One region of the Nocardioides panaciterrulae genome, then DNA from elsewhere that is predicted to be linked to it. Evidence: predicted binding sites of a transcription regulator. Region 1 holds the regulator's gene; each other region holds the start of a gene.
What was found. Region 1 encodes LexA, which represses DNA repair genes until DNA is damaged. Its sites were predicted from a motif close to TCGAACANNTGTTCGA; they were not measured.
Positions count from the first base shown of each region.

Region 2: a site for LexA is predicted at 4,491-4,506, ahead of BJZ21_RS10005 (DUF222 domain-containing protein). Genes of this name have one in related genera too.
Region 3: a site for LexA is predicted at 3,335-3,350, ahead of BJZ21_RS03655 (alpha-ketoglutarate-dependent dioxygenase AlkB). Genes of this name have one in related genera too.
Region 4: a site for LexA is predicted at 3,115-3,130, ahead of recA (recombinase RecA). Genes of this name have one in related genera too.

Region 1 is NZ_JACCBG010000001.1:3,535,321-3,542,578, forward strand. It holds gene BJZ21_RS16795 (RNase A-like domain-containing protein) at 1-262, shown strand, start outside; gene BJZ21_RS16800 (contact-dependent growth inhibition system immunity protein) at 282-578, shown strand; gene BJZ21_RS16805 (hypothetical protein) at 663-1,040, opposite strand; gene BJZ21_RS16810 (DUF6318 family protein) at 1,469-2,056, opposite strand; gene BJZ21_RS16815 (SDR family oxidoreductase) at 2,183-3,025, opposite strand; gene lexA (transcriptional repressor LexA) at 3,199-3,927, shown strand; gene BJZ21_RS16825 (phosphatase PAP2 family protein) at 4,018-4,836, shown strand; gene BJZ21_RS16830 (ATP-dependent DNA helicase) at 4,843-6,756, opposite strand; gene BJZ21_RS16835 (alpha/beta fold hydrolase) at 7,029-7,258, shown strand, end outside.
Region 2 is NZ_JACCBG010000001.1:2,128,571-2,135,828, forward strand. It holds gene BJZ21_RS09990 (VOC family protein) at 1-658, shown strand, start outside; gene BJZ21_RS09995 (MFS transporter) at 675-1,913, opposite strand; gene BJZ21_RS10000 (aminoglycoside phosphotransferase family protein) at 1,965-2,924, opposite strand; gene BJZ21_RS10005 (DUF222 domain-containing protein) at 3,000-4,421, opposite strand; gene BJZ21_RS10010 (metallophosphoesterase family protein) at 4,542-5,357, opposite strand; gene BJZ21_RS10015 (M50 family metallopeptidase) at 5,367-6,113, opposite strand; gene BJZ21_RS10020 (hypothetical protein) at 6,198-6,590, shown strand; gene BJZ21_RS10025 (hypothetical protein) at 6,587-7,084, shown strand; gene BJZ21_RS10030 (hypothetical protein) at 7,143-7,258, shown strand, end outside.
Region 3 is NZ_JACCBG010000001.1:775,172-782,429, forward strand. It holds gene BJZ21_RS03640 (FAD binding domain-containing protein) at 1-395, shown strand, start outside; gene BJZ21_RS03645 (SRPBCC domain-containing protein) at 400-1,185, shown strand; gene BJZ21_RS03650 (MFS transporter) at 1,240-2,616, opposite strand; gene BJZ21_RS03655 (alpha-ketoglutarate-dependent dioxygenase AlkB) at 2,700-3,311, opposite strand; gene BJZ21_RS03660 (ABC transporter ATP-binding protein) at 3,454-4,236, shown strand; gene BJZ21_RS03665 (ABC transporter permease) at 4,233-6,767, shown strand; gene BJZ21_RS03670 (UTRA domain-containing protein) at 6,841-7,258, shown strand, end outside.
Region 4 is NZ_JACCBG010000001.1:2,379,817-2,387,074, forward strand. It holds gene BJZ21_RS11265 (polyphosphate kinase 2 family protein) at 1-609, opposite strand, end outside; gene BJZ21_RS11270 (phosphoribosyltransferase family protein) at 682-1,176, opposite strand; gene BJZ21_RS11275 (regulatory protein RecX) at 1,198-1,917, opposite strand; gene recA (recombinase RecA) at 1,907-2,947, opposite strand; gene BJZ21_RS11285 (S-methyl-5'-thioadenosine phosphorylase) at 3,168-3,998, opposite strand; gene BJZ21_RS11290 (MFS transporter) at 4,003-5,280, opposite strand; gene BJZ21_RS11295 (DUF3046 domain-containing protein) at 5,277-5,471, opposite strand; gene BJZ21_RS11300 (ABC transporter permease) at 5,589-6,401, opposite strand; gene BJZ21_RS11305 (ABC transporter permease) at 6,404-7,237, opposite strand; gene BJZ21_RS11310 (ABC transporter ATP-binding protein) at 7,237-7,258, opposite strand, start outside.

The DNA of each region.
Region 1 (7,258 bases):
CTTCGCCTCGACGTTCCCCGACCAGGACACCGCAGAGCGGGTAGTCGCCCGAGTCCTCAGGTCTGAACGAGAGAAGCTCGACGCGTGGCGCTCGTCTTCGGAAAGGGTCCTGGCACTGGAGGCCGACCTCGGATCCGTGACCGGCAGGACCGCCAATCGTGCCGGCGAGCTCTTCGACGTCACCGGCGTCCGGGTCGTCCTTGTGCGGGACGCCGGGATGCCCGAGGGTTTTCGCATCCACACCGCCTATCCCAGGCCGTGACCCGATGAGAGGACGAAGGATGGAGACGCCGGCACTCGAGCACCTGATGAGGGCCTACTTCCACCAGGACTTCGACCTGCTGGGCGACCTCTGGGACAACGTCGATGCGTTTGTCGCCGGGGCTCCCCAGCTGGCTCCGCTGCTTCCTGACGAGGTCTCCTGGGTCCTGCGCACGCATCACACGGACGCGGAGCTCGAGGCGTTCCTCGACGGTCTGGGCTGCGAGTTGTCACTCGCTGACGAGGAGGGCGGCTATCGCGGCTGCCTGCTCGAGATCGCCCGGCGGGTCCAGCGTGACCTGGCCGGACGTCACTGACCTCGCCGGGCGGTAGCCGGACGAGGGCCGACTTCCTTTGCGGCGGATCCCACCCCTCTGGTGCTTGCGATCCGCCCCAAACCGCTACTGGTAGGAGACCAGCACCGGCCGCGCGGTCCGCACCTGCAGCCGGACCGGGCTGCCGGGGATCGTGACGGTGCCGTCGACGTCTCGCCACGCTCCGCCATCCACGCGGAACTGCGCCGCGTAGGTCGTGTCCACGCTCGGACTCACACCACCCTTGGACTCGTAGGCGTGGGTGATCTGCAGGTCCGGGTAGGGCGCCCCCGCGTTCGAGGTGGCCAGGTCCGCGCCGTCCCCGAACCGCCAGTGGAACTGGCTCGGCCAGATCCGCAGATCGACCCTGCGACCCAGCAGCTGCACCGTCCTGGTGAACGGCTCCTGCTCGGTGTAGAAGTTGGTCCGGAAGTTGACCAGCGTCTCCCCACCCGGCGGCTGCACCCTCAGCTGCGACCCCGGAAGGCCAACCCTGCGCAGCGCCTGGAGCACCAACGCCTGCGTGATCTGCGGCTGAGGTGCAGGCCCCGTCTGCGTCGGACACGAATAGTAGGAGTCGCGCAAACTGCCATCGGGTCCCACGAACAGCCATCTGGTCATTGGCGTTCCGTCCGGGCAGACCATGACGTCTGCACACAGAGCCAGGCCACCTTCGGCACAAGCGATCTCTTGGTGCCACACACCCTCGGCGACGCCCGTCGACCGTGCACCATTCGCTGCCCCGCCCTCGTACTGTTCAGCCGAGGCGCCGACGTAGAAGAAGTTGCCACGAGAACCGGCCTCGGTCGAGCCGTCAGCGAAGGCCGGGTGGCACGCCGCAGTCGTGATCAGCAGCAGGGCCGGTAGAGCCGACGACATGAAGCGCATCAGCATTAGGAGACGTCCTCCCAATAGCCGATTGACCAATGGGTGTCGAGCAGGTCAACGAGAAAGCGAGCGTGCACAACGCTTGGCGGATAGACCTCATCGTGCTTGTCGCCGGGGCGCTGGACCACCTGTTTGCTGTTTCGGATCGCGACCCTCACCTGATAGGTCGGCGGGTCGACAGACACCCGGAATGTGTGAAACCCGGAGAGCGAGGTGCCGCCACCGCGGATCCGTCCCCCCTGCTCATACAGGACATCAATCGCCCTTATCCCACCGTGGCACGCCTTACAGCCGGGGCTCCCCAGATGGCTCAGGCCGGATGTATCGCCAGTGGCTTGGGCGTAGTCCGCCATCTCCCAGTAGAACCGCACGAACGCCTCAGCCCCAGCCGCGGTGTGCTTCTTCGCAGCCGCCGGCATGACCGGCTTCACCGGTCCCGACGGCGTCGCACTCGCCGACGCCGACGCCGACGCCGACTCCGACATCCCCGACGCAGGCGCGACCTTCGGCACCGGATCCTGCGACGAACACCCGCCCAGGGCGCAGGCGAGGAGGAGGCCGAGAGCGGCGAACGCCGACCGAGAGCGCTCCATCCACGGATCCTTCCCCCGAAGCCGCGGCCCGGCGAGGGGCCGCGGAAATGCACATTACGGAAGGACCCACGACCTGGGAAGGCCCCGCCAGACCGCCTGTGGACAGTCCCGAATGGCCGGCCCCGGTCAGTTGCTGCCGGCGCGGCGCTGCAGGGCGCGGCGGCCCCGGGCGACGAAGACCCCGAGCGCCTTCGCGGTCACCGAGGGCGCCAACGCCGATGCGCGGATCACACCGCCGCGCCACGGCGGCAGCGAGCGGACCACCCGGCGCGAGCCCACCAGCGCGACCGCCGCCTCGGCGACCTCGTCGACGCCGAGAATCCGCCCGCCGGAGAGCACCAGCAGGTTGCCCAGGCCACCGGGGGTCTGGCCGTCCAGCATCGCGGTCTGCACGCCGTCCGGGCACAGCGCGTGCACGCGCACCCCGCGCGGGCTCTCCACGTCGCACGACATCGACGCGGAGACGATCGCGGCCTTGGTCGCGGCGTACACCGAGTAGCCCGGCACCGGCCCGAGCCCCGCCAGCGACGCGGTGTTCACGACGTCGCCGCCGCGCCCGGACTCCGCGAACGCGGCCAGCGCCGCGCGCATCCCCCACAGGGTGCCCAGCAGGTTCACCTCGACCAGGCGGCGCACCGCCTCCTCCGACAGCTCCGCGAGCCGGCCGTCATCGCCGACCCCGGCGTTGTTGAACCAGGCGGTGAGCACGCCGTACGACGCTGCCTCGACCGCCGCCGCCCGGTGCGCCTCGGGGTCCCGGACGTCGAGGCCGAGCCCGGCGACCGCGCCGATCTCCCCGGCCGTGCGGACCGCGCCCGCGGCGTCGACGTCGGTGAGCACGACCGCGTACCCCCGCGCGACCATCCGCTCGGCGATCCCGCGCCCGATCCCGCGGGCACCACCGGTCACCACACAGCTCTCCCCGCGCGCACCCGCGGCAGGGTGCGCCGCACCGCTCGCTCTGGCCATGCGGGGAGTCTGCCGCAACGGGCGGAGACCGACGCGGCGGAGGCCGCGACAGCCCGGTCCGTCAAGGCGACACGCCTTCGAACAGGTGTTTGAATCATCCGGCCGGTTCCGCTACCGTCGGGACGTCGCCCGCACCACCGGGCCGCCCGCCCGCACGACATGGAGGCAGCCGCATGGCCCCGAAGAAGACGCCGTCCGACAAGGTCACGCAGCTGCCCGACGGCCCGCCGGACGCCACCGGGCTGACGCCGCGCCAGCAGCGGGTCCTGAGCACGATCAAGAACTCCATCGAGCGCCGCGGCTACCCGCCGAGCATGCGCGAGATCGGCGACGCGGTCGGCCTGACGAGCTCCTCCAGCGTCTCCCACCAACTGCGGGTGCTGCAGGAGAAGGGGTTCATCAAGCGCGACCCGAACCGGCCGCGCGCCATCGAGGTGTTCCTGCCCGAGGTTCTCGCGGCCCGGCGCTCGATCTCGGCCGCCGAGGAGACGTCGTACGACGAGACCGGCGTCGGCGACGCGATGCCCGCCGCGCAGTACGTGCCGGTCGTCGGCCGGATCGCCGCCGGCGGCCCGATCCTGGCCGAGGAGCGCATCGAGGACGTCTTCCCGCTGCCCAAGCAGCTGGTCGGCGACGGCCAGCTGTTCCTGCTCGAGGTCTCCGGCGACTCGATGATCGACGCAGCGATCTGCAACGGCGACTACGTCGTGATCCGCCAGCAGCCGACCGCGGTCAACGGCGAGATCGTGGCCGCGATGATCGACGGCGAGGCCACCGTGAAGACCTTCCAGCGCAAGGACGGCCAGGTGTGGCTGCTCCCGCACAACCAGGCCTACGACCCCATCGACGGCACCCACGCCACGATCCTCGGGAAGGTGACCGCGGTCCTACGGCGGATGTGACGGTTGGGACGTAATGTCCTCCTCAGGATGACCTCCGGGTAATACTGGGTTTGCACAACCATTGATTTCCCGGAGAGTTTTCACGTGAGCATGCCGTCCCTGACCGCGATCGCGGGTGTCCGACAGCGGTACCCGCGCCTGACGCGCGGCGTGCTCGAACTGGTGCTCGTGCTGGTGCTGTGGCTGGGCTACAGCCTCTCCCGGCTCCTCGCCGACACCGCGATGACGCCCGCGCTGCAGCGCGCGCACGGCCTGCTGCACATCGAGAAGCACCTCGGCCTCCACTGGGAGGTCCCGCTCAACCAGCTGTTCAGCGCCCACGAGGTGCTGGGGCTGCTCGGAAGCTACTGGTACGCCGCGCTGCACTACGTGGTGACCTTCGCCGTGCTGGTCTGGCTCTACCTCCGCGGCCGGCACACCTACCTCCCGGCGCGCCGGGCCCTGGCGATCGCCACGATCCTGGGGCTGGTCATCTACCTGATGCTGCCCACCGCTCCGCCGCGGTTCCTCGGCGGCTACGTCGACGTGCTGGACCTGCACGCCGCCGCCGGCTGGTGGGGCACCGACGCCTCCGCGCCGCGGGGGCTCGGCGGCCTGACCAACCAGCTCGCGGCCTTCCCCTCGCTGCACGCCGGCTGGGCGCTGTGGTGCGCGATCGCGCTGCACCGGCACGCCCGCTGGTCGTGGGTGAAGGTGCTCGGCTGGCTCTACGCCGTCGGCACCGCCGTCGTGATCGTCGGCACCGGCAACCACTGGGTCCTCGACGTGCTGGTCGGCTGGCTGGTCATCGTCACCGGCTTCATGGTCGCCGACGGGCTGCCCGTCCGCGCCGACCGCGACCGCCGGGGCCGCATGGGGCCGCCGGACGGGGCGCTGGCCAACCGCCGCGCGCAGCTCGCGGTCGACTGAGGCGCGCTACCCCTCGGCCAGCCGGGCCAGCGCCTTGCGGACCACGGCCGGGTCGGTGGTGGTCCACATCGGGGGCAGGCTGGCCTTGAGGAAACCGCCGTACCGCGCGGTGGCCAGCCGCGGGTCGAGCACCGCGACCACGCCGCGGTCGGTGGTGGTGCGGATCAGCCGTCCCGCGCCCTGCGCCATCAGCAGCGCGGCGTGGGTCGCGGCGACCTGCATGAACCCGTTGCCGCCGGCCTTGTCGGCCGCCTTCTGCCGGGCACTCATCAGTGGGTCGTCGGGGCGCGGGAACGGGATCCGGTCGATAAGCACCAGCTGGCAGGTCTCGCCCGGCACGTCGAGGCCCTGCCACAGGCTCAGCGTGCCGAACAGGCAGGTGTGCGGGTCCTCGACGAACTGGCGGGCGAGCTCGGGCAGCTGCGCATCGCCCTGGGCCAGCGTGGTCAGGTGCGGCAGCCGCTCGCGCACCACCTCGGCCGCGGCCTCGGCCGCCCGCCGGCTGGAGAACAGCCCCAGCGTGCGGCCGCCGGCGGCGTCGACCAGCTCGACGATCTCGTCGAGCTGGGCCTTGCCGAGGCCGTCGCGGCCGGGCGGCGGCAGGTGCCGGGCGACGTAGAGGATCGCCTGCTGGCCGTAGTCGAACGGCGAGCCCACGTCGAGCCCCCGCCAGGGCAGCGCGTGCTCGGACAGCGCGCCGCCGACCGCCGCGCCCGCGGCGCCCTCGGTGACCCGCTCGCCGGGCTTCAGCCCGACGCTGCCGGCCACCGAGTTGAAGTCGCCGCCGAGCATCAGCGTCGCCGAGGTGAACACCACCGTCTTGTCGGTCAGCAGCTTGTCGCGCATCGGGCCCCAGACCTGCAGCGGCGCCACGCAGAGCCGCGGCGGCACCCGGCTCTGCCCGCCGCTGCCCCCCTCGGAGAGCCACAGCACGTCGGACTCGAGGTCGGCGGCCATCCGCTCGGCGTACGCGAAGACCTCCTGCACCGTGCCGCGCGCCTGGGTGCGGCCGGCGTCGGCGTCACCGGCGTCGCTCTCGCGGGGGTACGCCGAGAGGCAGGCGCGCGCGGCGTCGCGCACCAGCACCAGCGCGTCGGCCAGGTGCTGGGGCAGCCGCTCGAAGCGGCCTGGGTCGCAGCCGTCGATCGCGTCGCGCAGCGTCTCCCCCGCGTCGGCGAGGTCGTCGGCCTCGGACCCCTCGACGAACCGCTGCGAGCGGCGCGCGGCCCGCTCCACGTCGGGCGCGGAGAGCTCGTCGGTCGCGGCCTGGGTGACCCGGGCGGTCAGCTCGTGGGCCTCGTCGATCACGACGACGTCGTAGTCGGGGATCATCGGCACGCCCTCGATCGCGTCGATCGCGAGCAGCGAGTGGTTGGTGATGATCAGGTGGGAGCGGTGCGCCTTCTCCCGGGCCAGCTCGACGAAGCACTCCTGGCCGAACGGGCACTTCGCCGCGCCGAGGCAGTCGCGGTGGCCGACGCTGACCTGCCGCCACTCGCGGTCGGTGTGCCGCGGGGCGTTGTCGCGCTCGCCGGAGCCGCCGTTCTCGGCCTGCTCCTCGGCCCAGGACCGCAGCTCGAGGACCTTCTGGCCCATCGAGCCGGCCGGCATCTCCACCAGCGCGCCCTGCTCGTCGGGCACGCCCTCGCGGATCCGGTGCAGGCAGGCGTAGTTCGAGCGGCCCTTGAGCACGGCGTACGACGCGTCGACGCCCTCCTGCGACCCCACCGCCTCGACCAGGCGGGGCAGGTCGCGCTCGACGAGCTGGTGCTGCAGCGCGAGCGTCGCGGTGGCGACCACGACCCGCTGGTCGTGCAGCAGGCTCGGGACCAGATACGCCAGTGACTTGCCGGTGCCGGTGCCGGCCTGGACGAGCAGGTGCCGGCCCTCGCGCATCGACTCCGCGACCGCCTCGGCCATCGCGACCTGCCCGTCGCGGCGCCGGCCGCCGAGGGCCGCCACGGCGCCCTCGAGCACCGCGCCCACGCGGCCGGCACCCGAGCTCGGGGCGGTCGTGGAGTCGCTGTCGGCGGCGGAGGTCGGGGGCACCCGAGAACCCTAACCGCGGCCACGGACACCCGTTCCACGGAGTTCCACAGCCATCGGCCCTCGCGGGCCCTAAGGTGGACCGGTTGCGCCGTACGCCATCGGGGGCGGGCGCACCGCCCACCGGGCACGAGGACGGGAGAAGGATGGACGAGCACGTCGACTACCTCGAGGTGACGACCGACGACGGCCGGGTGCTGGAGGTGCTCACCGGCGGCGATCCCGACGGCCTGGCCTGGCTCTACCACAGTGGCTCGCCGAGCGCCGCGGTCCCGTTCGCCCGCTTCGAGGACGCCGCGCGGCGGCAGGGCTTGCGGATGATCACCTACTCCCGGCCGGGGTACGGCGGGTCCTCGCCGTACTCGTGGGAGGACGG
Region 2 (7,258 bases), 1.4 Mb from region 1:
TCTCGCCGGGTTCTGGGGTGGTCTGCTGGGCCAAGACGTCACGATCGACCGGGGCGCTCCGTCCTTGGCGGCACCACCCGAGGTGGGGTTCGGTCTGCGATTCGTGGTCGGTGCCGGTGAGAAGTGGGGTGCCAACCAGATGCACCCCGACCTGAAACCGACGTCCGTCCACGAGCAGGCTTCAGCGGTGCAGCGAGCGCTGGAGTCGGGCGCACGGCACTTGGACGTCGGCCAGGGACCGGACGCCGAGCACGTCGTCCTCGCCGATCCCGACGGTAACGAGCTGTGCATCCTCGAGCCTGGAGGGAGCTTCCTCGCTGGCTGCCCGTTCTTCAGCTCGTTGGCCGGCGACGGTGTCGCAGAGGTCGGCTACTTCTGGCGCGATGCCCTTGCCTGGAACCTGGTTTGGGACCAAGACGGCGAGACCGCCGTTCAGGCGCCCACCGGGGGCCCCAAGATCACCTGGGGTGGCGAACCGGTAGCGCCCAAGCTGGGCAGGAATCGACTCCATCTCGATCTCACGCCATCCGCCCCCGCGACCATCGATGCCGAAGTCGAGCGCCTGTCGGCGCTCGGGGCAACTCGCGTCGACGCGGGCTGCGCGGACGGCGTAGGCATGGCTGACCCCGGGGGCAACGAGTTCTGCGTGGTGGGGTGAGGATCCCGCGACCGGCCTAAGCCAGGACCCGCCCCGATTGCCCATCCGTGTCGCGGACGGCCCGCTCCCCCAGCGGAAGCACCGCGGCCACCACGAGCGTGGCGGCACCGAACCAGAACGGCGCCTGCAGCCCGATCCTCCCGGCGATCAGTCCGCCGGCGACCGATCCGAGAACAAGACCGAGCAGGTTGAAGGTCCGCATCGCCCCGCCGACACGACCGAGCAACTCGTTGGGAATGAGTCGTTGACGCCAAGAAGCGAAGCAGATCGACCACACTGTCGTGTGCAGGAAGTACACGGCGAGCATCGCAGTCACCAGCACCGCAGAGGTGCTGATCGCGAGCACGGCGAAGGCTGCCGCACCCAAGACCAGCATCACGCGCATGGCCGTTGCGCTGCCCAGACGTGCATCGAGGCGCTCGGCCACGACGCTGCCGATCAGACTGCCCAGCGCCGAGATCGTGAGGGCGATCCCGTACTCCGTCGCCGTCAGGCCCACGGTCTTGGTGGCGAAGAGCACGAGGACCGAGAAGGGTGCCATGTAGGCCAACGTCGAGAGAAAGCCGCTGGCTGCGAGCGAGAGCAGGGTCGGGTTGCCGAACAGGTAGCGCAGCCCCTCCCCGAGGTCGTGCCGCAGCGTTGTGGCCGTGGTCGCCCGCTCACGATCGGGTTGGAAGCGTCCGCGAAGCCAGGAGAAGAGCAGTGCCGCGACGACGAAGCTGGTGGCATCCGCGGCGATGGGGACTGCGACCGCAACGCCGAACAGCAGTCCGCCGAGCGGCGGCCCCGCGATCTCATCGAACAGCGTCTGCGCGGTCGCCAGGCGACCATTGGCCCTGGCCAGCTCCTCAGGCCGAACGATCGACGGCAAGACGGTGAAGGCCGAGGTGTCGGCCAGGGTCTCGAGCAGCCCGAGCGCCCCGTAGACCGCGTAGAGCATCCAGATCGACGAGGAGTCCGAGACGACACTCGCCACGAGGGCGAACAGCATCAGCCCCCGGGCAGCGTTGACCACGACCATGAGGCGGCGCCGGTCGACTCGATCCGCGATCACGCCGCTGAAGCTCGACATCACCAAGCGCGGCAGTGAGTAGGCGAAGGAGAGGCCGGCAACCAACTCAGGGCTGGACGTCAGCGTGGCCGCGAGGAGCGGGATGGCGATGAAGCTGATGCCGTCGCCCAGGTTCGAGACCGCGCTACCGGCAAGGAGCTTGCGGTACTCGGCGCCTCCGACGCTCGCCGGGCTCGTGGACACAGACATGAATGCTCCCGGGCTACATCGACGTCGGCGGACGGTACCAAGGGGTCAGAGCTGATCGCCGCTCGCCTCTCTACCGCGGTAGCCGTTCGGCTCCCCCACGGCCGGACGGGTCAGGAACTCCGCTGACACGGCCCTGATGGTGCGCTGCGCCAGATCCCGGTAGAGCGGGAAGGTGTCCCAGTAATATTCCAGTCCGCCGAGAGCCGGCGCGAGCGCCCAGCCGCGTCCGCGACGCCACTCGTCGTCGTCGCAGCCGAGCGCGTGGCGGTAGGTCTCCCGGGCGTCGGCGTCGAACAATGTCCACGCCGGCGTGAGGTCCGGGGCCGGGTCGCCGACCCCGAGCGCGCCGAAGTCGATCACGGCGGTGAGCCTCCGCTCGGCGCACAGCAGGTTGCCGCTCAGGAGGTCGCCGTGCATCCAGCAGCCTGGACCGTCGTACGGCGTGGCGGCGAGCGCGTCCGACCAGATGTCGCGCATCAGATCCTGATCCACACGGTCGTCGAGGATCCGGAGGGACTCCTGGACGTAGCCATCGAGCCCGGCGAGCGGCGTGCCGCGGGTGGTGCCGGTCTTGCGTGGCCCGGCGCTCGGGTCGATGGCGCGCAGCGCACGCACGAAGCCCGCGAGGTCCGCGGCGGCGCGCTCGAGGTCGAGGTTGTCCGGTTGGGGGTTCTCCCCCGGCAGCCAGGGCGCGACGGACCAGCGGAACGGGTAGTCCGCGCCTGGCTCCCCCACTGCGAGCGGCGCCGGGACCGACAGCGGGAGCTGCGGGGCGAGGTAGGGCAGCCAGCGCCGGTCGCTGTCCGCTTGGTGACTGGCGGCCCCGATGCGCGGCATCCGGGCGATTAGCTCCTCCCCCAGTCGGAACAGCGCGTGGTCGCTCCCGCCGATCGGCACGGGCACGATCGGCAGGTCCGCCCAGCGCGGGAACTGCTGGGACAGGAGCGATCGGACCTGGCCGGCGGTGGCCACCACCTCGTCCGCGTGCATCCGTGCCTGCGTCATCGGGTGGACCCTAGGCGGCGGTTGCGGACGTGCGCGAAGGATTTTCGCCTACCCCGGTGGGCGCGGCTGGGCTGATCAGGCGACGCAGGTGGGGAAGGTGGGGTCGAGTTCGAGGACCTGGGGCAGGTGGGTGCCGTGGTGGTCGACGATGCGCCAGCGGCCGTGGGGTGTCTTCCACAGCTTGGTGGTGGAGTCGATGATCCAGACCTGGTAGGGCAGGTGGGTCTTGGCTCGGTGGTGGCCGCGGGTGAGGGGTTGGGCGTTGGTGTCGCGGGTCTGGCCGGGTGGTCCGTCGGGGTCGTAGGGCACCGGGTGGTCGATGTCGACGGCTTGGCGGCCGGTGCCGGTGAGCGTGGTCGAGCCGGGGAAGGTGTCGGCGGGGTTCCGCAGCCGGGTCCGGGTCCGCATGGCGGTGGGGTGTTCGTAGCCGTCCACGGCCCGCTGGGTGGCGAGGTCGAGCACCGGGGTCAGGGTCACGTTGGTGTGGCCCAGCAGGGTGGCCAGGTGGGCCAGCAGCCGGGGGCCGAGGTCCTCGATGCGGGCCACGCCTGGGACCCGGCCGGTCAGGGCGTCCTGGTGGAGGTGGCAGAACAGCTGGGCGGTGGGCCGCAGCCTGGTCAGGTCCAGGGAGCCGAGCAGCTCCAGGGCCCGCTCGGACAGCGCGACCGCGCGGGAGGGCTCCTCCTCCACCTCCGCGGGGGCCGTCTGGCCTTGGGTGGAGTCCAAGATGAGCTCGAGGGCCTCGACGGGCCGGGCCAGCCATCCGAACGCGAGGGCCCGCAGCTCGTCGCGGCCCAGGTCGCGCGGGGTCTGGGGGCGCAGGTCCTCGCGCTGGTCGAGGATGTCGGCGAGCTGGTCGATGATCGCGTCGAGCCAGGTGGCGTCGCCGGCGTCGAGGCGGGCGTAGACGGTGCGCAGCCCGTGGGTGTCGGTGCGGGAGAGGCCCACGAAGCGGCGGCGCAGCTCGGCCTCGACCTTCTCGGCGTAGGCCTCGGGGTCGGCCTCGATCACCTTCGCCTCGGCCAGCGCGAGCAGTCTCCCGGTCGGCAGGGTGTTGAGCACCGGGGCGACCGCGGTGTCGACCAGGCCGACCGCCTGGGCCGACAGCTCGCGGGTCAGCTTGGCGACCTTGCGGACCACCCAGGTATCACAGCCCAGCTCCTGGGCCGCGGCCCAGGTCTGTGGGAGCCGGTGGGCCAGGTCGAGGGCGTCGGCGACCAGCGCGCGGGCCCCGGTGGTGTGGGTGTCGAACGCGATGCCGAGCTCGGCCAGGCTGAGCTGTCGCAGCCGCGGCGTACCCTCGCCACCGACCCGGACCAGCCGGTCCCCGCCGGGGACCTCGCGGTGCCCGGGATCGTCCTTCGGGTCCGTGGCATGCAGCACCGCCCACTGCGAGGCCAGGAGCAGCTCGGTGAGCCCACTGCGACGGCGTTCGACCACGCACTGCTCGGCCCGGGCCAGCAGGGCCTGGGGGTCGAGGTCGTCGATCGGAGCCATACCACAGGATAGGCACCAAGGACGCTATTCGTCAAGATCTTCGAATAATCCACAGGACACGGAGGGCAAGCGAAAGGGTGTTCGGCCAAGCGCTCGTCCGGGCGGTGGTGTCCCCACGCGCTACTGGATCAGTGGGCTCACGCGTGGCCGGCGGTGGTAGTCGGGCGCCTCGCCGGCCTTGAGGTTGCCGCGGTAGACGCCGTCGCGGACCTCCACGACGTACCCCTCCAGCTCCGGCATCCCCATCGCCGCGGCGACCGCGAGCTCGGACTCCCAGTCGTAGGGCACCCGCACGAACGAGACCGAGAAGGGCGCGTCCGCCACACCGTCCATGACGCCCTCGAGGATCACGTACACCGGCGTGGGATCGCCCATGCAGTTGCCGACGCTGCCGGTGTTGAACACCGTCCGGCGCTCGCGGTCGGTCTCGTAGTAGGGGTCGTGGGTGTCGGCGTAGCCGACGACGTCGGGCACCGGGCCGTCGCCGGTGGCCGGCGTGTTGGTGAACAGGCCGAGGAACTCGCTCTCGTCGTGGTCGAAGCGCACCCGCCGGTGCACGGTCTCCTCCGAGGCGTGGAACAACCGGATCCGGCGGCCGCTCATCGTGAAGTCGTGGCAGAACGGCAGCGACCGCAGCCACTCCCCCTGGCCCGGGCCGAGCTGGTGCAGCCACCACTTCAGCGCGTCGTTGTCGAAGGAGCGGTCGGGGTCCGGCAGGAAGTCGTCCCAGTTGCCGAGGATGTTCACCTCGCAGCGCTCGCGGCACAGGTCGACGACCTCGCGCCCCCGCGGCCCCTTCCCCACGTAATCGCCGAGGTTGAAGATCCGGGTGATGCCGCGCGCGTCGATGTCGGCGAGCACCGCCTCGAGCGCGGTCAGGTTGCCGTGCACGTCGGAGATGAGCGCGAGGCGGTCGAGTGCGGGTGCCGAGGTCACGGGGTGACCCTAGCCACCGACGTGGACACCGGTGCCGCGCACCGGTTCGAGCAACCATGTCGCGCCCAGGGCCAGGAGCCCCGCGGTGACGACCAGGAAGACGCCGACCCAGACCAGCGCCGGCAGCGGCGTGATCCGGGCGAGCAGGTCCGCGTCGGAGGTGCGGGTACGCCGACGCCGACGCTCGGCCTGCAGCTCCAGCACCGGGCGGGGCGCGGCGAGCAGCAGGAACCAGGTCCCGGCGTACGCCGCTGCCGACTGCACGCCCTCACTCCCCCACCACGAGACCGCGGCCACGGCCACGCCGGCGACCGCGACCAGGTAGAGGCCGTAGAAGTTGCGGATCTGCAGCAGCAGGAGCGCCAGCAGGGCGACCGCCAGCCAGAGCACGGCGAGGGCGTGCCGCTCCCGCAGCAGGTACGCCGCGCCCAGCCCGAGCACGGCGGGGCCGGCGTAGCCGGCGAGCGCCGTGACCACCATGCCGTGCCCGCTGCTGCGCCCACGCGACAGGGTCAGTCCCGAGGTGTCGGAGTGCAGCCGGATCCCCATCAGTCGCCGGCCGCTGAGCAGCGCGGCCAGGCCGTGGGCGCCCTCGTGCGCGATCGTCACCACGTGCCGGGTCAGCCGCCAGGCCGACGGCACGGCGACCAGCAGCAGGGCCGCGAGGCCGCAGCCCAGCACGACTGCCGGGTCCGGCGGCGGCTGGTGCCCGACCACGTCGGACCAGACCCGGGCCAGGTCGTCAGCGAGGTGCACGCCGACCAGCGTGCCCTACGGGACCTGGCCGCCGACGGAGTCGGGGCGGGTTTGTGGCCACGGCCGGTCGGGTACGCGACCCGCGTGCAGCGATTCCCGTTCCGGTTCGCCCCGGCGTACCGACTTCCTGCCCTGCTCTTCGGCGTCACGCCGGGCACGGCCCGGGTCGAGGTCGACGACACCGAGCTGAGGGCGCGGTTCGGGCCCTGGTCGCTGCGCACGCCGCTGACCAACGTCGCGTCGGTGGAGCGCACCGGTGGCTTCCAGTTCCTCAAGACCGCCGGCCCGGCGCACCTGTCGTTCGCCGACCATGGCGTCACCTTCGCCACCAACGGCGACGACGCCGTCTGCGTCTGCTTCCACGAACCGGTCCGGGTGCTCGACCCGACCGGTCGGCTGCGCCACCCCGGCGCGACGTTCACCGTCGCGGACCCGCCGGCCCTGCTGGCTGCCTTGGAGGACCTGGAGGAGCGATGACCGACACCGTCGACACCGAGAGGCAGCTGCCCGAGCACCAGCGGCCGCAGGACACCGGTGACGCGACCGTCGAGGCGCTGGGCAAGCTCTCGGAGGCCCTCGAGACCGTCGAGCACGCTCGCGGGCTCCTCTACGGCTTCCACCGACTCACCGGGTCGGCGGACCTGGCGCTCGGCGAGGCGGTCGACCAGCTGCGCGAGGCCGGTCACCAGGAGCTGGCGGACCGCCTCGAGCGTGAGCTGGTGGGGCGCAATGTGATCCACGGCCGCTGGACCTTCCAGATCGTCGAGGACTACGACGACAACTACTACGCCACCTTCAAGGACCTGGAGCGCGCGGCGCGGGACCAGCTGGTCGGTGGCCGCCGGCACCTGTTCGAAGCCGAGATGAAGGAGCAGCGACGCACCCACGGAGCGCCCGCCCACGAGGCGGTCCCCGACGACAGCGGTCCGCAGGGTGCCAAATCCGGTCCGGGCGGCGTCCGGACCCCTTAAGGTGGGCGCCGCGTCGAGGGGACGCGGCGGTCGATAAGAACTCGGGGGTAGGCGCAGGATGGCGAGGTCTCCGGACATCCTGGAGGACCCCACTCCCCTGGACGGTGCACACGTCGACGTGCGCGTGCGCATCGCCTGGCTGCTGCGCTCGTGGCGGACGCTGGGCATGGACGG
Region 3 (7,258 bases), 2.8 Mb from region 1:
TCGACCTCTTCGAGACCGCGATCGGCGAGGACGAGATCCTCACCGAGGTCCGGATCCCGAAGCACACCGGCTGGGGCGCGCACTACGAGAAGTTCGTGCGGGTGGCGCACCAGTGGCCGATCGTCGCGGTCGCGGCCGCGGTCCGGGTCGAGGGCGGCGTGATCGCCGAGGCCCGGGTCGGCCTGACCAACATGGGCTCCACGCCGCTGCGGGCCCGTGCGGTCGAGCAGGCGCTGGCCGGCCAGCCCGCCACGGACGACGCCGTACGAGCCGCCGCCGCCCGCGCCGCCGAGGGCGCCAACCCGCCCTCGGACCTCAACGGCGACGCCGACTACCGTCGGCACCTGGCAACCGTCCTGACCCGTCGCGCGGTCCTCGCGGCCGCAGGAGGCTGAGCCCGTGGATCTGCAGCACCGCTTCACCGTCCCGACCACGATCGAGCAGACCTGGGCGCACTTCCAGGACATCGCCACGGTGGCCGAGTGCTTCCCCGGAGCCACGGTGAGCGCGGTCGAGTCCGATTCGTTCGCCGGGTCGGTCAAGGTCAAGCTCGGCCCGATCGCCCTGCAGTACAACGGCACCGGCACGTTCCTGGAGAAGGACGAGTCGGCGCACCGCTTCGTGGTCGAGGCCAAGGGCAAGGACAAGCGCGGCAACGGCACCGCGGGCGCCACCGTCACGTTGACCATGACCGACGGCGGCTCCGGCGACGAGACGCCCGCCACGGACGTCGAGGTGCTGACCGACCTGTCGATCACCGGCAAGCCGGCCCAGTTCGGCCGGGGCGTGATGCAGGACGTCTCGGACAAGCTGCTCGGCCAGTTCGTCGCCTGCCTGGAGGCCCGGCTCACCGGGCCGCCCGCGGAGGCGCCGGCCGAGACTCCGACGGCGCCCGCCGCGGCGCCGGCGGGCGCGGCCGCCGTGGCCCCGGCGGGGGGCGGTGCGCCGGCCGCGGAGGCGACGTCGGCGGGGGAGGCACCCGCGGCCGCGGGGCCGGCCCCGACCCGACCGTTGCCGACCGCGGCCGCCGCCGGCGGGCCACGCCATGCCGGCCCGCAGCCGGGGGAGGCGCTCGACCTGGGCGCGACCGTGCTCCCGGTGCTGGCCAAGGCGTACTGGAAGCAGGGGGCGGCGGTCCTCGCCGTCGTGGCGCTGATCTGGTGGCTGGTCTCGCGCCGCGACTGAGACTGGGTGACCGGGACTCGGCGACCAGGCTCCGACCGGGGCCGGGTCGCCGGGTCAGTCGCGGGTGTCGGCGCCGACCGGCTGGCCGGGGGCCGGGGCGCCGACCGCGGGCGCGCCCGGCACCGGCTCCACGACGACGGCCGGGGCACCGGTGGCCGGCGCCCCGCGCAGGCCGTTGACCGCCGGCGGCAGCTGCCGCTCGAGGTGCAGGATCGCCAGCAGGCCCACGCCCAGCGAGCCGGCGACCAGGACGCCGATGTAGAGCGAGCCGAGGTGGTGGCCGACCAGCGCGCCGGAGACCGGCGGCGCGATGATCGCCGCCAGCTGGAAGCCGGCCGAGCTCAGCGCGTTGTAGCGGCCGCGCAGGTGGTCGGGCGCGAGGTCGTTGACCAGCGCCGGGATGGTCGGCTGGAGCAGCGTCTCGCCCAGCGCGAAGACCGAGGCGCACGAGGCCACGAGCATCGTCGCCCCGAGGGTGCCGGGCACCAGCCCCGCGGCGCCGAGCAGCACCCAGGACAGGGACCACAGCACCCCCATCACCCCGATGATGCGGGTGCGCCGGTGACCCTCGATCCGCTGCAGCACCACCAGCTGCAGCAGCACGATGACCAGGGTGTTCGCGGCGAAGGCCAGCCCCAGGCCCTGGGTGGAGACCCGGCCGACCGCCCGGGCGAACGCCGGCATGCCGGTGTTGAGCTGGGAGTAGCCGACGAACGAGGAGGCGAAGCCGAGCAGCGTCAGCGAGGCCACCCCGGGGCGGCGGAGCATCGCGATGTAGCTGACACCGGCGTCCTCGTGGTGCCCGGTGGCCACCGGCCGTCCCGCCACGTGCCGCAGCGGCACCAGCATCAGCACCAGGCCCGGCACGAAGCTGACCGCGTCGACGGCGTAGATCGCCTGGAAGGTCACCAGCCGGTGCACGTCGACGAAGGCGCCGCCGAGCATGCCGCCGATCCCGATGCCGAGGTTGAGCAGGGTGAAGTTCACGCCGAAGTAGCGCTGCCGAAGCTCCGAGGGCACCGCGGCCGCCACCAGGCTCTGCGACGCCGGCCACGAGACGCCGAACGCGAGTCCGCTCAGCCCGAGCCCGACCGCGGCCATCCAGACCGTCGAGGAGGTCATCAGGACCAGGTCGCCGGCGATCAGCAGCAGCAGCGTGCCGATCACCACCCGGCGGGCGCCGACCCGGTCGATCAGGTGGCCGCCGGGGCCGACCAGCAGGAACCCGACCAGCGGTGACAGCCCGAGCAGCAGCCCCACGTCGCTGAGCGAGAAGCCGCGGACCTCGTGCAGGTAGACCACGTGGAACGGCAGCACCAGGCCGGTGCCGAGGAACTCGAAGACCACCACCGACAGCAGCAGCCGGCCCTCTCGGGGCAGGTCGTGCCAGAACGAGGCGAGGCTGGGGCGCGGGGCGGTGGCGGTGCTCATCGCCGCGCATCCTCTCAGTGCCCGCCGACACCGGTCACGCGGGTTTCTGCCGCCGGCGTACGACGTCGCGCGCGGCGGGATTCCTAGAAGACGTTGAGCGGGCGGAACTGCACCGAGATCCGCGGGCCGGCATGCGCCACCTTGGGCACCGCGTGCTCCCAGGTCCGCTGGCAGGAGCCGCCCATCACCAACAGGTCGCCGTGGCCCATCGCCACCGAGATCGACTCCCCGCCGCCGCGCGGCCGCAGCGCCAGCCGGCGCGGGTCGCCGACTGAGACGATCGCGACCATGGTGTCGCGGCTGCGGCCCCGCCCGATCCGGTCGCCGTGCCAGGCGACGCTGTCGCGGCCGTCGCGGTAGTAGCAGCAGCCCGCGGTGACGAACGGCTCGCCCAGCTCCGGCAGGTAGTGCGCCGACAGCGCGTCGCGCGCGCGGTCCAGCACCGGGTGCGGCAGCGCCTCGCCGACGCCGTAGGTGTGCAGCAGTCGGGGCACGTCGACGACCCGCTCGTACATCTCCCGGCGCTCGGCGCGCCACGGCACCGCGGCGACCAGCGTGGCGAAGGCGTCGTCGGCCTCGGGCAGCCAGCCGCGCCGGACGTCGATCCACGCGCCCCGGCCGAGCGGGCGCCGCTGGAGCCCGGCGAAGGAGAGCGTGGTGTCCTCGGCCGCGAAGAGGGTGCCCTGGAAGTCCATGGCCCCGATGCTAGCGCGGAAAGTCGAACGCGTGTTCGATCTCGGGGCGTGGAGTCGGTCCGGGTCGGGTCGGGGTGTTCCCCGGGACAGGAGGGGACCTCCATCCGTGGCGGCGCGTGCCCGGCCGCGGGATCGTGCAGGCATGACCTCGTCGCTGCCGGCCGCCGAGCCGGCCCCGGCCCCGGCCCCGGTCGCCGCGCGGGTGCGGCACCTCACCAAGACGTACGGCGCGGGCGCGGCCCTGGTCCGCGCGCTGGACGACGTGTCGCTGGACCTGCTCGCGGGGGAGTTCACCGCGGTGATGGGTCCCAGCGGCTCGGGCAAGTCGACGCTGATGCACTGCTGCGCCGCGCTCGACCGCGGCGACTCCGGCGAGGTCTGGATCGGTGAGCGGGAGCTCGGGCGGCTCCGGGACGCGGCGCTGACCCGGCTGCGCCGCGACGAGATCGGGTTCGTCTTCCAGTCCTACAACCTGGTGCCGACGCTGACCGCCGAGGAGAACATCCTGCTCCCGCTGGCGATCGCCGGCCGGCGTCCGGACCGGGAGTGGTTCGCGAGTGTGATCGGGGCCGTGCGGCTCGGCGACCGGCTCCGGCACAAGCCCGAGGAGCTCTCCGGGGGCCAGCAGCAGCGGGTCGCGGTGGCCCGGGCGCTGGTGAGCCGGCCGCGGATCGTGTTCGCCGACGAGCCGACCGGCAACCTGGACTCCCGGTCCGGGGCCGAGGTGCTGCAGCTGCTGCGGCGCAGCGTCGACGAGTTCGGCCAGACCGTGGTGATGGTGACCCACGACCCGGTGGCCGCCGGGTACACCGACCGGGTCGTGTTCCTCGGTGACGGTCGCGTGGTCGACGGGCTGCGCGACCCCACCCGCGAACAGGTGCTCGCGGTCATGGCCCGGCTGGCCCTGCCCGAGTCGGCGCCATGATCCGGGCCTCGCTCAAGAGCCTGCTGGCCCGCAAGGTGCGGCTGCTGATGAGCACCTTCGCGATCGTGTTGGGCGTGGCGTTCGTGGTCGGCTCGCTGGTCTTCTCCGACACCCTGAACCGGAGCTTCACCGCGATCTTCGCCTCCACGGTCGGCGATGTCGTCGTGCGCCCCGAGGGCGGCACCACCGTCAACGGCCAGCCGTCGACCAAGACCGTCCCGGCATCGGTGGTGGCGCGGCTGCGCGGCCTGCCCGAGGCGGCCAGGGTGGACGGCAACGTCAGCGCGGTCGGCACGTTCGTGGTCGGCACCGACGGCAAGGTCGTCGGCGGCTTCGGGCCGCCCGCGCTGGGCGCCAACTGGACCGGCGCGCCCGCCGGGCACGACCTGCCGGGCCTGGAGATCCTGCGCGGCCGGCCACCGCACGGCCCCGACCAGGTGGTGCTCGACGACAAGACGGCCGAGCGCGGCGGCTACGCCCTCGGCGACCGGGTCCGCCTGATCAGCTCCGGCAGGCTCTCGCTGCACCCGAGGCTGGTGGGGGTCGCCGGCTTCCCCGGCGGCGGGTCGCTCAACGGCGCCACCCTCGCGGTCTTCGACACCTCGACCGCCCAGCGGCTGTTCCTCCACGGCCGGGACGCGTTCAACGACGTGTGGGTGACCGCCCGGAGCGGCGTCTCCGAGGGGCAGCTGCGCGACCAGGTCGACCGGGCCCTCCCGGCGAGGTACGACGTGGTGACCGGCGACACCGCGGCCGACGAGTCCGCCTCGGACCTGCTGAAGGCGGTCTCGTTCCTCACCACGTTCCTGCTGATCTTCGCCGGCATCTCGCTGGTGGTCGGCGCGTTCCTGATCGTCAACACCTTCTCGATCCTGGTCGCGCAGCGCAGCCGGGAGCTCGCGCTGCTCCGCGCGCTGGGCGCCTCGCGCCGCCAGGTCGCCGGCTCGGTCCAGCTCGAGGCGCTCACGCTCGGGCTGCTCGGCTCCACGGCCGGGCTCGGCCTCGGGGTGGTGCTGGCCGTGGCGATCAGGGCGCTGTTCGCGCGCTTCGGGCTGGACCTGTCCGGGCAGTCGCTGGTCTTCGAGCCGCGGACCGTGCTGGCGGCGTACGCCGTGGGCGTGGTCGTGACGATGGCCGCGGCGTGGCTGCCGGCCCGGCGCACCGGCCGGCTGGCGCCGGTCCAGGCGCTGCGCGACGAGGTCGCGATGCCGGAGTCGTCGCTGCGACGCCGGCTGCTGCTCGGCCTGGTGCTGCTCGGCGCCGGCATGGGCGCGCTGGCCGCGGGCCTGTTCGCGGGCGTGCCGCACGCCGGCTGGTTCGTGGGCGGCGGCGTGCTGGCGGTGCTGCTCGGGGTCTCCTCGGCCAGCCCGGTGATCAGCCGACCGTTCCTGGTCGCCGCCCGGGTCACCTACGCGCGCCTCTTCGGCAGCGTCGGCAACCTGGCCGGCCAGAACGCGCTGCGCCACCCCCGTCGTACGACGGCCACCGCGTCGGCGCTGATGATCGGGCTCACCCTGGCCTGCACGATGGCGATCGTCGGCGACTCCGCGAAGGCCTCGGTGGACCGGTCGGTGGCCGAGAACTTCGTCGGCGACTACATCGTCAGCAACGTCTTCGGGGGCGGCTTCCCCACCGGCATCGCCGACCGGATGGCGCGGGTGCCGGGCGTGGCCGACGTGGTGCGGGAGCGCTACGGGTTCGGCACCCGCGACGGCCAGGACCAGGGCATCGCCGCGACCGGCGCCCACGACACCTCCGCGCTGGGCCTGCGGATGACCTCCGGCTCGCGGGCCGCGCTGCGCGACGGCACCGTGCTGCTGCAGGACTCTTGGGCCGCCGACCACCACCTCGCGGTCGGCGACGCGCTCACCGTCGTGATGCCGACCGGGACCCGGCACTGGCGGGTGGCCGGCACGTTCGCCGACAACCCGGTGGTGTTCTTCCCGGTGCTCACCACCCTGGACACCCTCGCCCGGGCCGGGATCCCGCGCCAGGACAACGCGCTGGTGGTCTTCACCGCCTCGGGCGCGACCGGCGTCCAGGCCCGCCTCGACCGGGTGGTGCAGCGGTTGCCGGTCGTGACCGTCAAGGACGAGGCGGGCTTCGCGGCCGAGCAGCGCGGCCCGATCGACCAGCTGGTGCAGATGATCTACGCGCTGCTCGGGCTGGCGCTGGTGATCGCGGTGCTCGGCATCGTCAACACCCTGGCGCTCTCGGTCATCGAGCGGACCCGGGAGGTCGGGCTGCTGCGCGCGATCGGGACCAGCCGCCGGCAGCTGCGCTGGATGATCACGCTGGAGTCGGTGGTGATCGCGGTTCTCGGCACGGCCTTGGGGCTGGTGCTGGGGATCGGCTTCGGGGTGGCGCTGATGTATGCGCTGCGCGACCAGGGCCTGGAGGTCATCAGCGTGCCGTGGGGGCAGCTCGGCGTGTTCCTCGTGCTGGCGCTGCTGATCGGCGTGCTGGCCGCGGTGCTCCCGGCGCGCCGGGCGGCCCGGCTCGACGTGCTGCGCGCGATCGCCACCGAGTGACGGGTGGTGCGGGATGTGACGACCTGAGCCGATCCGAGGACGGGGGCGCGGTGCCGCCCCTACAGTGACCGCCGTGGAGGAAGCGGTGGTCACCGAGGGCAGGGCGCTCAAGCACGTGCAGGTGCGCGAGTACGTCCGGTCGCTGGTGGCCGGCGCCGCGCCCGGGTCGGCCGCGCCGTCCGAGCGGGTGCTGGTGCACATGTTCGGCGTCGCGCGGATGACCGTGCGCCAGGCGATGGATGCGCTGGTCGCCGAGGGCCTGCTCGAGCGGATCCCCGGCCGCGGGACGTTCGTGGCCCAGCCGCGCCGGGTGACCAGCGGGCCCACGTCGTACACCGAGGAGATGACCCGCCGCGGCCTGCTCCCGGAGTCGCAGACGCTGCTGGCCCGCCGCGAGCAGGCCGGCCCCGGCGTCGCCCGGGCGCTGAACGTCACCGAGGGCGACGCGGTGATCCACTGGCGCCGGCTGCGCCGCGCCGACGGGGTGCCGA
Region 4 (7,258 bases), 1.2 Mb from region 1:
GTCGATGTCGCCCGGGTTGTACTTCCAGTGCTTGCTCGGCTTGTCCAACCGGCGCAGCAGCCGCTCACGCTGCTGGTCCGGCGAGATGTGGAGCATGCACTTGACCACGGTGGTGCCGTCGTCGACCAGCTCCCGCTCGAAGTCGTTGATCGCCGTGTAGCGGCGCTCGATCTCCTCCGGATCGGCCAGCTCGCGGACCCGGCCGATCAGCACGTCCTCGTAGTGCGAGCGGTCGAAGACCCCGAGGTAGCCCGCCTCGGGGAGCGCCCGGCGGATCCTCCAGAGGAAGTCGTGGTGGCGCTCCTCCTCGGTGGGGGCCTTGAACGACGTGATCCGCACCCCCTGCGGGTCCACGAGGCCGACGGTGTGCTTGAGCACCCCGCCCTTGCCCGAGGTGTCCATGCCCTGCAGCACCAGCAGCAGCCGGCGGGTGGCACCGGACCTCCCCTGGGCGAACAGCCGCTCCTGGAGATCCGAGAGCTCCTCGCCCATGGCGAACAGCGCCGCCTTGGCGTCCTTCTTGCCTCCGTCGAAGAGTGCGGTGCTGCCGGGGTCGATCTCGGTGAGGTCGACGCGACCGGGGGGCAGGCGCAGCGGGTGCGAGGTCATGGCCGCCATCATGTCAGCCGGCCAAACGCCGCACCTCGTGCGCGCGGCGAGCCGGTCAGCCGGCCGCGCCGGTCAGTGCGCGAGACCACCGCGGCGGTCCACCAACGGCGGGGCGGACGACCAGGGGAAGTCGATCCATCGCTCGGTGCGCCGCCACACGTAGTCGGGATGCACCACCGTCCACGGCTTCTCGTAGATCACGGCCATCCGGGCCTCGGCGACGTGGGCGGCACAGAAGTCGCGGACGATCTCGAGGGTCTTGCCGGTGTCGGCGACGTCGTCGGCGACCAGCACCCGCAGCCCGGCCAGGTCGACCGCCGCCGGCGTGGGCGGCAGCATGATCGGGACCTCGAGGCGCTCGTCGACCCCGGTGTAGAACTCCACGTTGACCGCGGAGAGGTTCTTGACGTCCAGGGCGTAGCCCAGGCCCATCCCGAGCCCGAGGCCGCCGCGCGCGATCGAGAGGATCAGGTCGGGCTCGTAGCCGGAGTCCACGACCTGGCGGGCCAGGTCCTGCACCGCGTTCCCGAACAGCTCATAGGTCAGGACCTCGCGCTCGTCAGCCACGCCGACATTCTGGCCGGGCTGTCAATCGCCGGCGGGCTCGTCCCGGCCGGCGGCCGACAGCTCCTGCCGCACCACCGAGAACGCCAGGCCCGAGGCGTAGCCCTTGCGGGCCAGCAGCCCCACCAGCCGACGGGTGGCGGTCGTGTCGTCGACCCGGGTCAGCGACCGGAGCTTCTTGCGCACCAGCGCGCGGGCCGCCTGCTCCTCGTCCGCGGGGTCGATCTCGTCGAGCGCGGTGCGTGCGACCTCGTCGTCGACCCCCTTGCGACGCAGCTCTTGGGCCAGCGCCCGGCGGGCCAGGCCCTTGCCCGGCTGCCGGGAGGCGATCCACGCCCGGGCGAACGCCTCGTCGTCGATCAGGCCGACCTCCTCGAACCGGTCCAGCAACCGGTTCGCCAGGTCGGCCGGCACGTCCTTGGCCGCCAGCTTGTCGGCCAGCTGCTGACGGCTACGGGCCTGCCCGGTCAGCTGGTCGAGCAGGATCTTGCGCGCCACCGACTCGGGGTCGGCCTCGGGGCCGCGCGCGGCCGGGTCCTCGGGCGCCGGCTCCCGCCGCCGCGTCTTCGACGCGGCTCCGGGCCTCCCCCGCCGACCTCGTGGCTGCGGCCCCTCGTCCGGGACCGCCGGGGTGGGGCCGGACGCGCGCTGCGTCCAGGCGTCCACCCCGGCGGCGACGTCACCGAGCCACCCGGGGGGCGGCCGGTCGTCCCCGAACCCGTCGGGATCCGACTCAGAACGCATCGACGCCCAGCGGGTCCGCCGGCGCCTCGGCGTCGACCTGCGGCCCGACGCCGAGCTTCTCGAGGATCTTCTTCTCGAGCTCGTCGGCCAGGTCGGGGTTGTCCCGCAGGAAGTTGCGGGCGTTCTCCTTGCCCTGGCCGAGCTGGTCGCCCTCGTAGGTGTACCAAGCGCCGGCCTTGCGGACCAGGCCCGCCTCGACCCCCACGTCGATCAGGCCGCCCTCGCGGCTGATCCCCTTGCCGTACATGATGTCGAACTCGGCCTGCTTGAACGGCGGGGCGACCTTGTTCTTCACGACCTTGACGCGGGTGCGGTTGCCGACCATGTCGGTGCCGTCCTTGAGCGTCTCGATGCGGCGCACGTCGAGACGGACCGACGCGTAGAACTTCAGCGCGCGACCACCGGTCGTGGTCTCCGGCGAGCCGAACATCACGCCGATCTTCTCGCGCAGCTGGTTGATGAAGATCGCGGTGGTCTTCGAGTTGTTCAGGGCACCGGTCATCTTGCGCAGCGCCTGGCTCATCAGCCGGGCCTGCAGACCCACGTGGCTGTCGCCCATCTCGCCCTCGATCTCGGCGCGCGGCACCAGCGCCGCCACGGAGTCGATCACGATCAGGTCCAGCGCGCCGGAGCGGATCAGCATGTCGGCGATCTCCAGGGCCTGCTCACCGGAGTCGGGCTGGGAGACCAGCAGTGCGTCGGTGTCGACGCCGAGGTTCTTCGCGTAGTCCGGGTCCAGCGCGTGCTCGGCGTCGATGAACGCGACGATGCCACCGGCGCGCTGCGCGCTGGCCACCGCGTGCAGGGCGACCGTCGTCTTGCCGGAGGACTCGGGGCCGTAGATCTCGACGACCCGGCCGCGCGGCAGGCCGCCGAGGCCCAGCGCCACGTCGAGCGCGATCGAACCGGTGGGGATCACTTCGAGCGGGGCGCGGGTCTCGTCGCCGAGCCGCATCACCGAGCCCTTGCCGAACTGGCGCTCGATGTTGGCGAGCGCGGCGTCGAGCGCCTTGTCGCGGTCTCCAGCCATGTCGTTCTTCTCCTTCGGGGGCGTCGCGGCCCCGCGTCGTGGTCGGGTTCGTCCTTGTGTTGTCATCGTCTGCCAGACGCTAGACGGGACCGCCGACAGTGCCGGTCGGGAGACCGGCGAGCTGGGGACGACGTCGACCCTCGCGTCACCTGTGCGGCCAATGTAGCCCGAACACGTGTTCGACTCACGGAGCGGGCCCGGCGTGTCGTCACGAACGCGCTCAGCGATCCCCGCCCGGGATCTCGTAGGTGAGCTCGAGGCCCTGCGCCCACGTCGTGCAGGTGCACCCGTCGGGCTCGGGCAGGTCCTTGATCGTGGCGGTGAGCAGGTCCTTGAGCCGTTCGAGGTTCGCGCGGAACAGCGCGAACACCTCCTCCTGGCCCACGCCCGAACCGGTGTCGGCACCCGCGTCCATGTCGGTGACCAGCGCGATCGCGGTGTAGCACTGCCGCATCTCCCGGGCCAGCACCGCCTCGGGGTGGCCGGTCATGTTGACCAGCGTCCAGCCCTGGTCGGCGTAGTGCCGCGACTCCGCGCGCGTGGAGAACCGCGGCCCCTCGACCACGACCATCGTGCCGCCCCTGCGCACCCGGGGGTCGGCGGCCGCGACGGTGCCGGAGAGCCGCGGGCAGTAGGGGTCGGCGAAGGGCAGGTGCACCGCCCCGGTCTCCACGTAGGTCTGGATCCGCCCGCTGGTGCGGTCGACGAGCTGGTCGGGCACGACGACGTCGCCGGGCGCCACCTCCGGACGCAGTCCCCCGACGGCGCACGGTGCCAGCACATGCCGGACGCCGAGCGAGCGCAACGCCCAGAGGTTCGCCCGGTAGTTGATCCGGTGCGGCGGGTGCTCGTGGTGGACCCCGTGCCGGGGCAGGAACGCCACCCGGCGCCCGGCGACGCTGCCGACCGCGATGGCCGCCGAGGGAGCGCCGTACGGCGTGTCGACGGTGACGTGCTGCGGCTCGTCGAGGAACGAGTAGAAGCCGGTGCCGCCGATGACGGCGACGCCGACCGGCGCGTGGACGAGGCTGTCGGGGGGCGTCGCGGTCATGGGGTCACTCTGCCAGCAGCGTGGCCGACCGGCCGGCGCCCAGGGCGCCCACGCCGACCGCGATGACCAGCGCCGCCGCGAACCAGGCCAGCATCACGTAGCCCCAGCCGCCGACGACCCAGCCCGCGACGCCCCCGGCGGCCGCGGCGGTGACGCCCATGACCAGGTCCGCGGCGCCCTGCACGTCGGGACGGACGTCCAGCGGCGCATGGTCGGCGATCAGCGTGGAGGCGGACACGGTCGCGAACGACCAGCCCAGGCCCAGCAGGAACAGTCCCGCGAGGATCTGCCACGAGCTGCCCTCGGGCGACTCGGCGCAGAGCACCAGCGACACCCAGAGCACCACCGCGCCGGTGCCCATGGTCAGGGCGCGACCGAACCGGTCGGCGGCGACCCCGACCAGCGGCGAGAAGGCGAACATGCCGAGCACGTGGACGCTGATCACGATCCCGATGACCCGCAGCTCGGCGCCGCCGTGCGCCATGTGCAGCGGCGTCATCACCATCACCGCGACCATCACCGCGTGCGCCGCGGCAAGGCCGGTGACGGCGTACGCCAGGACCGGCCGCTGCCGCACCGCGTCCAGCACCCGGGCCCACGACGTGCCGGGGCGGACACCCGTCGCGGGCGTCCCCTCCAGCTCCCGGGACAGCAGCAGCGGGTCGGGCCGCAGCAGCGCCCAGACGACCGCGGCGGCCGCCAGCATGCCGAGGCTGCCGATCGCGAACGGACCGGTCAGCACCGGGATGCCGATCGTCCGGGCCAGAGCGCCGGCGGGCCCGGTGAGATTGGGCCCGGCCACGGCTCCGATCGTCGACGCCCAGACCACAAGCGACAGCGCGCGGCCGCGGTGGGCGGCCGGGGCGAGGTCCGTCGCGGCGTAGCGGGCACCGCTGTTCGCCGCCGTGGTCGCGCCGAGCAGGATCGCCCCGGCCAGCAGCAGCGCCATCGACCCCACCACGCCGGCCAGCACCGCGGTGAGCGCGCCGCACGCGCCCAGCAGGTAGCCGGTCACCAGCCCCACCCGGCGCCCGCGCCGGGACATCAGCCGGGCCAGCAGGTAGGACGCCACCGCGGCGCCGAGCACCTGGAAGGTCTGTGCCAGGCCCGCCTGGCTCTCCGACCCCGAGAGGTCGCGGGCCAGCAGGGAGGCGGTGGTGATGCCGATGGTGATCCCCATGGCTCCGACCGCCTGCGCCGCCACCAGCGTGCGCACGGTGCGCCGCTGTGCCTCGCCCGCGTCCAGCAGCGGACGCGACGGATGCGGCGGGGCGTCGCTCATCGCTCGGACGCCGGCAGCCCCAGGGCCTGCCAGACCGCCGCCCAGACCTGCTTGGTCGACACGCCGTCCGCCAGCGCCTGCGCGGCCGTGCGACCGCCGAGCTCGGCCATGACGAACTGGTCGGCCCACGTCCGGGAGTACGCCGGACCGAGCGCCGCGTCCATCCGCGCCCAGAACTCCGTGTGCCTCATGCTTCCCTCCTCGTCGTGGCAGGCCGACATCCTCTCAACGGCGGCCGGTCCCCGGCGAGGGGGCTGTCGACCGACGCCGGCCGCCGGACCACCGGGGCGGCCTCGACCCAGGGACCCTCAGGTGAGCAGCAGCTTGTCGAGCCGGCGTCCCACCACGACGAGCCCGACGAGCCCCATCGTCACCAGGTAGACGACCGAGACCGCCGAGCCCCACGACAGCGCACCCGTGGCGAGCTCGCGGCACAGCACCACGCCGCGGTAGAGCGGGGTGCACTCCACGATCCAGCGGACCACCGGCGGGAACGCGGTGACCGGGAAGAACGTGGCCGAGAACAGGAACATCGGCAGTGTCGCCAGCGTGACGAACTCGAAGTCCTGCCAGCTGCGCATCCAGGTGGTCAGCGCCATGCACACGCCGCCGAACGCCAGGCCGATCAGCAGCGCGGCGGGCACCACCAGCACGGCCCACCAGGAGCTCACCAGCCCCATCGCGAGCATCACCCCCAGGAACGCCGCGGAGTAGATGCCGCCACGCAGCAGCGACCAGCTCAGCTCGCCGCGGGCGATGTCCATGGTGGTCAACGGCGTCGCCAGCATCTGGTCGAAGAGCTTGTTGTACTTCAGCTTGAAGAAGAAGTTGAACGTCGAGTCCAGCAGCGAGCCGTTCATCGCGGAGGCCGCCAGCATGCCCGGCGCCACGAACTCGGCGTACGGGATGGTCTGCCCGTTGAACTGGAAGCCGGTGACCAGCTGGCCGACGCCGACGCCGATCGAGAACAGGTAGAAGACCGGCTCGAGGAAGCCGCTGATGAAGATGTACCAGGCCCGGCGGTACGCCAGGTAGTTGCGGTAGAGCAGCAGGCCGGTCGCCTCGCCCGCGGACACCGGGGAGGCCGCGGCGCGCCCGACGCTCGTCGTCAGCATGGCCATGGCTACGACACCATCCTTCGGGTGAGCCGGCGCACGGCCCAGAACCAGCCGGCGACGGCCAGCGCGGCCAGATAGGCCACGTGCACCAGGGCCATCGGCCAGTCGAGGTGCCCGAGCGTGAGCATCCGCGTGAGGTCGACGCCGTGCCACAGCGGGGTGATCCGCGCGAGCGCCTCCATCCACGCGTCGAGGTTGGAGATGGGGAAGAACGCCCCGGAGAACAGGAACAGCGGGATCATCCCGAGCCGGAAGACGAGGGCGAACGCGCTCTCGTCCTTCAGCCCCGCCGAGAAGGCATAGATCGGCGTGGCGAACGCGAGGCCGAGCAGCAGCTGCACGAAGAAGGCGCCGACGACGCCGGCCACCGAGGCGAAGACGCCGAACGGCGCCATCACGGCCAGGAACACCGCGCAGGTGGTCGCGACGCGGAAGGTGACGAAGCCGAGGTGGGCCAGGATCACCTCGGAGACGCTCAGCGGGCTGGCGATCATGCCGAAGTAGGTCTTGTGCCATTTCACCATGCCCATGACCGGGTAGGTCACCTCGCCGAAGGCCGTGGTCATCGCCTGGGCGGCGACCATGCCGGGCGCGACGAAGGCGAGGTACGACGTGGCGCCGTCGAGCTTGGCGGGGTCGCCCTTGATGAAGCCGCCCAGCAGCACCCCCATCGCCAGGACGTAGAGCAGCGGCGTCACGAAGGACGAGATGACGCTGCCCTTCCAGGTGCGCTTGTAGACGATGGTCCAGTAGTCGAGCAGCCGGCCCGCGCCGTCGAGGAGGCCGCGCGGCGCGGAGCTCTCCCGGTGGTCGACCTGGTCGAGGTGATCGAGAGCCATCAGTCGACCAGCGTCCGGCCG